2 regions of the Pseudonocardia nantongensis genome follow, and region 1 is predicted to be linked to the other one. Evidence: predicted binding sites of a transcription regulator. Region 1 holds the regulator's gene; the other holds the start of a gene.
What was found. Region 1 encodes LexA, which represses DNA repair genes until DNA is damaged. Its sites were predicted from a motif close to CGAACACGTGTTCG; they were not measured.
Positions count from the first base shown of each region.

Region 2: a site for LexA is predicted at 2,275-2,288, ahead of ACLFMI_RS01495 (intein-containing Rv2578c family radical SAM protein). Genes of this name have one in related genera too.

Region 1 covers NZ_JBKGXT010000013.1:65,872-70,525, reverse strand. Annotated here, with positions in the region: gene ACLFMI_RS15550 (HNH endonuclease signature motif containing protein) at 1-854, shown strand, start outside; gene ACLFMI_RS15545 (hypothetical protein) at 1,121-1,477, opposite strand; gene ACLFMI_RS15540 (hypothetical protein) at 1,672-1,821, opposite strand; gene lexA (transcriptional repressor LexA) at 2,383-3,141, shown strand; gene ACLFMI_RS15530 (hypothetical protein) at 3,199-4,242, opposite strand; gene hflX (GTPase HflX) at 4,332-4,654, opposite strand, start outside.
Region 2 covers NZ_JBKGXT010000001.1:338,522-343,175, reverse strand. Annotated here, with positions in the region: gene aspS (aspartate--tRNA ligase) at 1-184, opposite strand, end outside; gene ACLFMI_RS01495 (intein-containing Rv2578c family radical SAM protein) at 252-2,264, opposite strand; gene ACLFMI_RS01490 (YibE/F family protein) at 2,374-4,233, shown strand; gene ACLFMI_RS01485 (TfoX/Sxy family protein) at 4,243-4,575, opposite strand.

The sequences.
Region 1 (4,654 bases):
AGGGCATCGAAATCCGCGCCGGACTGGGCACCCTCGCCGGACTCGACGAACGACCCGGCGACATCCCCGGCCTCGGCCCGATAGGCGCACACGTCACCCGCACCGCGACCACCCGGCAACGACGCGGAGCACGCTGGCTGTTCGCCATCGGTGACCCCCACGGCCACCTACTACTGGCCGGACCACTGCGCCGCCGCCCCCACACCGACACCGGCACACCACCTGCGGTGCGGGGCGGAGTGGTCGAACTGCACCTGAGCCTCGAGGAACTGCAGCGCTACGCCGCCGACCCCACCCTGACCGACTGGCACCCACTACTCGCCGAGATCGCCCACGCCTGGAACGACCGCGACCAACGGCACAAACGCCTGGCCGCCCACCCGTCCGCACGGTTCGCACGCGGCCCCCTCGCCGACCACATCCACATCCGCGACCGCACCTGCACCGGCCCAGGCTGCACCCGCACAGCCCGCCGCTCCGACCTCGACCACACCCGCGACCACAGCCGCGGCGGCCCGACCGTGCAGGCCAACCTCGGACCGGCATGCACCCGCCACCACCCGGACAAGGACCGCGGCTGGACACTCACCCAACCCGAGCCGGGCCTCTTCCGCTGGACCAGCCCACTCGGACGCACCTACTGGACCCGAGGAGAACCGGTACGCCCCGATCTCCCCGACCCCGACCCCCGTCCCGAACCTGCCGAGCACCCGAGCGAGGAGACCGCCGCCGACGTGGACCAGCGGCTGCGCCGCCACGACTCGCCGATGCTGAAACGACCGGTCACGGACCCACCCCGGTCGCCCGCGCCGAAACCACCGCCGAAGCCGGATGGCGATCCGCCACCGTTCTAGATCCCTGGCCAGGACGTTGATGACTCTCGACGCGGCGTGTCGAACGGGGAAGGCGCTTCGCACCGGCTGGAGGGGACTGACGCCGTCCACCCGCCACGAAACTCGATCGCTCCCGTGATCATCGAGGACGCCCGCGAACGCGGAGCGCGCAACGTGGATCCGTCCGCCACAGTCGCGCCGGCCACCCGATGGATCGTCCGAGCGCCCTACGATGCCGGCCGGGCCCGAGAACTACTGGCACACGGACGTGGCGGCCCGCTCCGAACTCAACGGACGAACGTCGCCTCGACCGCGGACCCCCCAGGTCCGGTCGGCGCGGCCGCGGGCGCGCCGTTCCAACCGGCCGCCACATTGCCGAGCAGGCCGAGCAGCACGACGACGGTCGCCGACGCCAGCACCACCGCCATCGGGGCCAGCAGCCGGTCGATGCGGCTGCCGGCACGCGCCACGCTCCGGCGGACACGGGGCGGTGCCACGCAGCGCCGGTCCAGCGGCCGCACGGTGCGCGGCGCCGGCACCGCCGACCGGGGGCGCCGCGGACCGGTACACGGCGCCGCCCATGGCCGGCGCGCCGCCGGACGCGCCACCCGCCGGACCTGCTCCCGCACCTCGAGCTCTGGCATGACTCCTCCTGCCTCCGGGACGCCCGCCCCGGCTCACCGGGACGCACGCGCCGATCGCACTCGACGCCCGGCCACAGCCGGCCGCATATCCTGCGCACCCTCCGGCGACCCTTCCCCGGGGCCGTCGAACGGGCGTGCGAGCTGTGTAGCACCGGCCACCGACAGAATCGGATCGCGACCGGAACCCGTGATCGTCAGCGCGGCGCCGAGTGCTGCACCGAGACCGGAGCGGACACCGACGTGGGCGCGCTCGCCGGCGCCTGTACGGCCGCCGACAGCTCGGCGAGCACGCCGAGCCCGACCACGGCCGCGGCGGAGGCGAGCAGCACCCCGGCAGCCCGCACCGTGCCGCCCAGGGGCGCCGGACCACCCCGTCCCGGGGACGCCGATTCGGTCCGGGCACGGTCCGGCAACGTCTGCGGACACATCGCACGCCCCCGCGACCGGACAGGAGGCGGCACCGCACCACGCGGTCTCCCCGGCGCCGCCGCCTCCGCCGGCGCCGCAGTCCTTGCGGGCACCGCTGCCCCCACCGGGACCGCAGCCTCCACGGGCGCCCCAGGCCCCACCGGGACCGCAGCCTCCACCGGCACCGCAGCCTCCACCGGCACCGCAGACCTCACCGGCACCACAGACCTCACCGGCACGGCAGTCCTCGCCGATGCCCTGAGTGCCGTTGTCGTCATCGTCGTCACCACGATCGCCACCTCTCCCCCGCGTGCTGACCGTCGGTGCCGGTCAGCCACACGTGATCGCACTGTTGTTCGATCGAACGCTCGTGCGATGTTGTACCACCGGACGCCGACGGAAGCCACGACACACCGGCGTGTCGTTCGAACGCATGTTTGGCGAATTGCCCGGTGGCGGCTACTGTTCGAGCCGGTACACCAGAGGAGGCGAAAGCAATGGGAGCCGACGAGTCAGCAGACGCGTCCGCGAGCGGCGAGTCCAGGGGTGCAGCGCCCGCCAGCCCGGGCTCCGCGCAGGTGCGGGAGTTCCCCGAACCCGGCGACACCCGCGGGCTGACCCCCCGGCAGCGCAAGGTCCTGTCCGTGATCCGGGACTGGGTCGACCGGTACGGCTACCCGCCGAGCGTGCGCGAGATCGGCGACGCGGTCGGACTGACCTCCACGTCGTCAGTGCACCACCAGCTGCGGACCCTGGAACGCAAGGGCTTCCTGCGGCGGGACCCGAACCGCACCCGGGCGGTGGACGTGCGCAGCCCGGAGACCGCGGCGGCCGGCGACGGCACCGATGCAGACACCGAGGCGGTCCGCTCGGAACGCCCCGCGCCGGCGTTCGTCCCGCTCATCGGCGACATTGCCGCGGGCGGGCCGATCCTGGCCGAGGAAGCGGTGCAGGACGTGTTCCCGCTGCCCCGGGAGATCGTCGGCGAGGGGACGCTGTTCCTGCTCAACGTCAAGGGCGACTCGATGGTCGACGCCGCGATCACCGACGGCGACTGGGTCGTCGTGCGCCAGCAGCCGGTCGCCGAGCAGGGCGAGGTGGTCGCCGCGATGATCGACGGCGAGGCCACGGTCAAGACGCTGCGCCGCAAGGACGGGCACATCTGGCTGATGCCGGCGAACGAGGCCTACCAGCCCATCCCGGGTGACGACGCGTCGATCCTCGGTCGTGTGGTGGCGGTCCTGCGCCGCCTCTGAGACCGGGCGGGCGTCCGTCGGCGCCCCAGCGCCGACGGTGCCGTCGCGGCGGACCGATCAGCCCCGGCGCCGACGGCGACCGTGCAGCACCATCGCCCCGGCACCGGCCAGCAGCAGCACCACGACGACCGCGCTCCCGGCCGCGGCGGGCAGCCAGTCCGGCACGGTGCCCACCCGCGGCGCAACCATCGGCTGGCCGACGACCGGGGCCGCCGGAGCGGTCGCCGCGGCCGCGGCCCCCGGCACCACCCGGATCGCCGCCGGAGTGAGACCGCGTGTCTCGCTGCCGGAGTGCAGGGTTCCCTGCCCGTCCAGCGCCACCGCCTCCCCCTGCGGCTCGTCCGGCAGCGGCACCGGCAGCGGGGACCCGCGCAGCGCCGTCACCAGCGCATCCGCATCGGCGGGCGCACCGGCCGGCAGCCGGAAGAGCCAGGCATCGGTGTAGGTCCGCAGTGCGGCGACCCGGTCCGGGCTGCCGGCCGGACCGACCGCAGCACCGGTGACGGTGCGGGACCCGGACGGGCCGAGCGGCCCCCCACTGGTGCCCGACCAGGGCAGCACCACGTCCGCGACCCGCGTCATCGGGACCGGGCCGGGCGCGCCGTCCAGCGGGGTGGCGGGACGGTACACCCCGGCCGCCCCGGTGGTCTTGTCGACGATCAGCGGGACGCCGTCGTCGGAGACCAGGATCGCCTCGGCGTCACGCGGGCCGTCCGGGTAGGTGAGTTCGTGCACCCGTGCCGGGCCCGACGGCGGCACCACCACCAGCCGCACCGTGTCCCGTTGCGCAGGGTTGTCGCCGATGTCGGCCAGCCACAGCGTGCCGTCCGGGGTGGTCCCGAGATCCTCGACGTCGGTGACCCCGGCCTGCGCCTCCCGCACCCCGGTGACCGCACAGGTCCCGGGGTCGAGCGTGTACACCCGCGCGGGCCCGTCGCCGTCGACGACCGCGTGGTACCCGGATGCGGGCGCGCCGGCCGGGCCGGCCGCGACCAGCCCGGACAGCTCCGCGACCCGCGGGTCCTCGACCGTGCAGGCCGGCCGGGGCGCGGCCCCGGGCGCCGCCGACCCAGCCGAGGCCGCGGGCACCCCGAGGGACACGAGCGCTGCCGCGGCGGCGAGGACGGTCCCGGTTCTCGCCGCGCGGGCCGGCCGGACCCCGCGCCGACTTCCCGGGTGGCTCCGGCGGCTCAGCGCCCGGGGCCGACGGCGGGAGCCGGCAGGTCGCCGTCGACGGTGCCGGCGGCCGGCCCGGTGCTCGCCGGCCCCCCGGCGACCGCGAAGGGCTGCACCGCGGTGCCCAGCTCCGGGCCGACCCGGGCCCGCAGCCGGGTGCCGTCGCCGGTGTGCTCCTCGGCGAGCACCTCGCCCTCGTCGTGCACCCGTGCGACGAGCCCGCCCTGGGTGTAGGGCAGCAGCAGCTCGACCTCGTACTCCGGACGCGGCAGCAACCCGGCGATCCGCTCGCGGAGCTTCGCGATGCCGTCACCGCGGTGCGCCGAGACGAACACCG
Region 2 (4,654 bases), on a different contig from region 1:
GCCGGTGCGCACGCTCGGCCATCTCGCCCTCGCGGAACACCACCTGCGCGGATCCGGATCGGTCCCGCAGGTCGATGAAGATCACGCCACCGTGATCGCGGCGGCGAGCCACCCATCCGGCGAGGGTCACGGTCTGGCCGGCGTTCTCGGCACGCAGGGTGCCGACGGGGTGGGTTCGCATCACGGCGGACAAGGCTATCCGCACGCCCCCCGGCGCCCGCGACCAGGTTTGGCATCGGTACGCCGGGTAATCAGAGAAGGCTCAGCTGGCCCTCCCGCGGGTCCGGCGCCGCCGCGGTCGGGACGTCCTGTCGCGTCCACCCCGGGTCGCGCGGATCCGGTTCCGCCCGGTCCAGCCCGTGCCGGGCCAGTAGCGGGGCGACCCGGCGGCGCAGCGCCGCACGGTACCCGCGGTCGGCGTCGGCACCGCGCCGGTAGAGGCGCTCGTACCGCGGCACCAGCGCCGGGTAGCTGCGGCCGAGCCATTGCAGGAACCACTCCCGGGCACCGGGTCGCAGGTGCAGGGCCAGCACGGTGGCCCGGCTCGCCCCGGCCGCGGCGATCTCGCCGAGCAGCGCGTCCATCGCCTCGTCGGAGTCGGTCAGCCAGGGCAGCACTGGTGCGACCATCACCCCGCAGGGCAGCCCGGCATCGGTGATCCTGCGGACCATCTCCAGCCGGGCCCGCGGGCTCGGTGTCCCGGGCTCGAGCCCGGCCTGCAGCTCCCGGTCCAGCAGCGCGATCGACACCCCGGTCCCGACCCGGACGTCGGCGTTCGCGGCCGCCAGGTCCGGCAGGTCCCGGGTGAGCACGGTGCCCTTGGTGAGGATCGAGAACGGCGTCCCGGAGCGGGCCAGCGCCGAGATCACGCCGGGCATCAGCCGGTACCGGCCCTCGGCCCGCTGGTACGGGTCGGTGTTGGTGCCCATCGCGACGTGCTCGCGGCGCCAGCGCGGCGCGGCGAGCTCCCGTTCCAGGACCCGGGCGACATTCACCTTCACCACGATCTGCGAGTCGAAGTCCGCCCCGGAGTCGAGGTCGAGATAGGTGTGGGTGTTGCGGGCGAAGCAGTTGTGGCTGACCACCCCGGCCGCGACGAAGTCGCCGGTGCCGGTGGTGATGTCGTACATCGGGCGGGTCTCGCCGGTGTCGGTCACGTCGACCACCCGCGGCGCACCGTCCGGCGGCTCCTCCACCAGGGCGCCCGCGACGTCCCGGACCCGGGCCACGGCCGGATCGGCCGTCGCCACCAGGCGCTGCTGCTCGGGGGCCCCGCCCAGCAGCCGCAGCGCCCGCGCGCCCGGCACACCGGCCCGCGCGGTCTGCTCCGCGGCGACCCGGAACCCGAGCCGGCGCAGTGCGTCCGCGGTGGCCCGGGTCAGGCCCGGGTCGACCGGCACGATCCGCAGCACGCCCGCGGTGACCTCGCCGCAGGCGTCGAGGATCCCGCCGAGGAACCCGGCCGACCACCCCGGCCCCGGCCGGGGCGGCAGCCGGGTCGGTGGTGCCGGCACCGGCTCCCCGGTGCCGCCGCCGATCGGGACCGATCGCCGTGCGGTGATCAGGTGGTGCGCCCGGGCCAGCGCCTCGAGCTCTACCCAGGCGGACGGGAACCGCTCCGCGGTGACCCGGCCGCGGACGGCGTCGGCGCGGACCAGCCCGCACAGGTACCCGTCGGCCCAGCCCTCCGGGCGGCGACGTTCACGCGCGGCGGCGCCCGGCCCGACCAGCGCCGTCCCGGGACGCAGGTGCGGGCGCCGCACGGACGACCGGCAGCGGCCGGGCCGGACGTGCGCCCAGCCGCCGGGGGTGAGGAAGCGGTGCTCGGCGGACGTGGTCAGGACCGTGCCGTCGTCGAGGGTGACCCGCTGCGCGCGCCGGCGGGTGGCCCAGTGCGCCAGCACCGGCGTCCGGATCCAGCGGCGCCGCCCGCCCGGACCGTCCGGCACGGTCCCGAGCACCTCGTCACCGGGACGCAGCTCGGCGATCGGGCGGGAGCGCCCGTCCGCGGTGAGCACCGGGGTGGCGCCGTCCAGGCAGTAGGTGCACGCGTGCGAACACCCCCGGTAGGGGTTGACCGTCCAGCCGAAGGGCACCGGCGACGACGACCCCACCCGGTTGAGCGCCGACCGTGCCTCCACCTCGTGGAAGACCGTCCCGGCGAACTCCGGCGTGCGCACCGTGCGCAGCAGCCCGCGCATCCCGGGCAGCGCCGCGTCGCCACCGATACCGTCCGCCCCGACCTGCTGCCCGTTCCATCGCACGAGAATGAGTCGAACACAGGTTCGAACGCCGGGCAACCGGTCGTCGCCGGACGGTCGCTGCCGGGCGATCGGACGCCGGGCGGCGGAGATCACTTGCGAGGATGCCGGGGTGCAGCCACCCGAGCGCCCCCGCGCCCCGGCCGATCCCGGTGCCGCTCCACACCGGGTCCCGGCCCGGCCGGGCGGGCGACGGCGGGCCGACGAGCGCGACGGCGGCGGGCACCGTGCCCCGGCCGCGCCCCGGGACGAGCGGCCGGGCATGGCGCGGCCGAGCACCGGGCGGCCGGATGCCGAGCGGACCGGTATGGAGCAGCCGGGCGCCGACCGGGGAGCGATCGAGCGGACCGGTCCGGTCACGCCGGGACCGTCCCCGGCGGGCACCTCCCGGTCACGGGCGGACAGCTCCCCGGACGGTAGGAGCCCGGGAGGCGCTCCCCTGCAGCACGGGGGCACCGGGCACCCGCCGCGCCCGACGACCACCGGCGGCACCCCACGCCCGCCCGACACCCCGGACGGGCCGGGCGCGACCGGCCGCCGGGCCACCCGCCGCCGGGCCGAGGCCGCGGCGGGCCGCGCGGACGTCGTCGGGCACTCCACCCCGGGGCAGGTCGGTCCGCCGGCCGCCGAGCCGGGGCACCCGGGTGGCTGGGGCGACTGCCCGGGCGCACCCCCGGCCGACGAGCCCGGCGGGGTCGACGCCGCCGACGACGCCCGCACGACCGGGCGCCGCACCCGCCGACGCGCTCGCGGACGGCCCACCGCCCCACCGGCGGACCCGCCCCTCGGCCCCACGCCGGGACACGGGGACGCAGCGGGACACGGCCACGGCCACGGCCACGGTCCCGCCACCCCGGCCGGCCGCCGGGTGCGGAACCTGCTGGTGGCGCTGCTGGTGCCGTGCGCGCTGGCGGCGCTGGCCGGCGTCGCACTGCTGTGGCCCGGCGCCGCCCCGACGCCCGCCCTCCCGCCGGTCCAGTCGGTGCACGGCGACGTCAGCGCGGTGCAGGTCGCCGACTGCTCCCCCGGCTCCGGCGACGGCGCCTGCACCGGGGTCACGGTCGCCATGACGGACGGCCCGCGCGCCGGGCGCGACATCGTGCAGCTGATGCCGAACGAGCCGTCCAGCCCGCGGTTCGCCCTCGGTGACCCGGTCACGCTGTCCTGGTCCGGCGGCGACCCGGACGACGCCGGCTCCTACCAGCTCACCGACTTCCAGCGCGCCCCCGCGCTGGGCTGGCTGGCGGCGGCGTTCGCGGTGGCCGTCGTCCTCCTGGGACGGTGGCGCGGGGTCGCCGCGCTGGCCGGCCTGGTGCTGAGCTTCGCGGTGCTGCTGTGGTTCGTGCTGCCCTCGATCCTGTCCGGGAACCCACCGCTCGCCGTCGCCGTCACCGGCTCCGGGTTGATCATGTTCGCGGTGCTGTACCTGACCCACGGGTTCTCCGCGCGGACGTCGTGCGCGGTGCTGGGCACCCTCGCGTCGCTGGTCCTGATCGGCGTCCTGGGCTACGGGTTCTCCGGCTTCGCCCGGCTGACCGGCCTGGACGACACCACCACCAACCTGATCGGCACCCTCGGCGGCGTCCCGATCGACGCCCGCGGGCTGCTGCTCGCCGGCCTGGTGATCGGCGCCCTGGGCGTGCTCGACGACGTCACCGTCACCCAGGCCGCCGCCGTCTGGGAGGTGGGCTCGGCGAACCCGTCGCTCGGAGCCCGGGACCTGTTCGCGGCCGGGATGCGGATCGGCCGCGACCACGTGGCCTCCGCGGTCAACACGCTGGTGCTCGCCTACGCCGGCGCCGCGCTCCCGCTGATGCTGCTGTTCACGGTGTCGTCGGGAAACTTCGGCGACGTGCTGACCAGCCAGGACGTCGCCACCGAGATCGTCCGGACGCTGGTCGGCAGCATCGGGCTGGTCGCCTCGGTCCCGGTCACGACCGGCCTGGCGGCCCTCGTCGTCGCCCGCCGGTAGCCGCGCCGGTCACCCGCCCCGGGGCCGGTCCAGGGCGACGCCGAGCCAGAAGCCGAGCCCGGCCTCGTCGGCGATCGCGTCCGCGGCCACGGACACCCACCCCGGCCCCATGCTGCGCCCGGCCCCCATCTCGGCGCGGGTCGCGCCGGGGAGCGCGACGAGCCCGTCGCCGCGGTCCGGGTCGACCCGGACGAGCAGGTCACCGGACCGCAGCGCGCTGACGACCATCGCGCCGTCAACCATGAACGCGCGGCCGCCGAACATCGCGACCTCGCGGACCGCCTCCCGGCCGGCGAGCGCGCTCCGGAGACGTTCGACCAGCTCGGCCCGCTGCTGCGTCATGGTGGTGGTCCCCTGTCGTCGTGGGCCGGTACTCAGCCGAGCTCGGCCCGCAGCACCCCGGCCGCCCCGGCCATCGCCG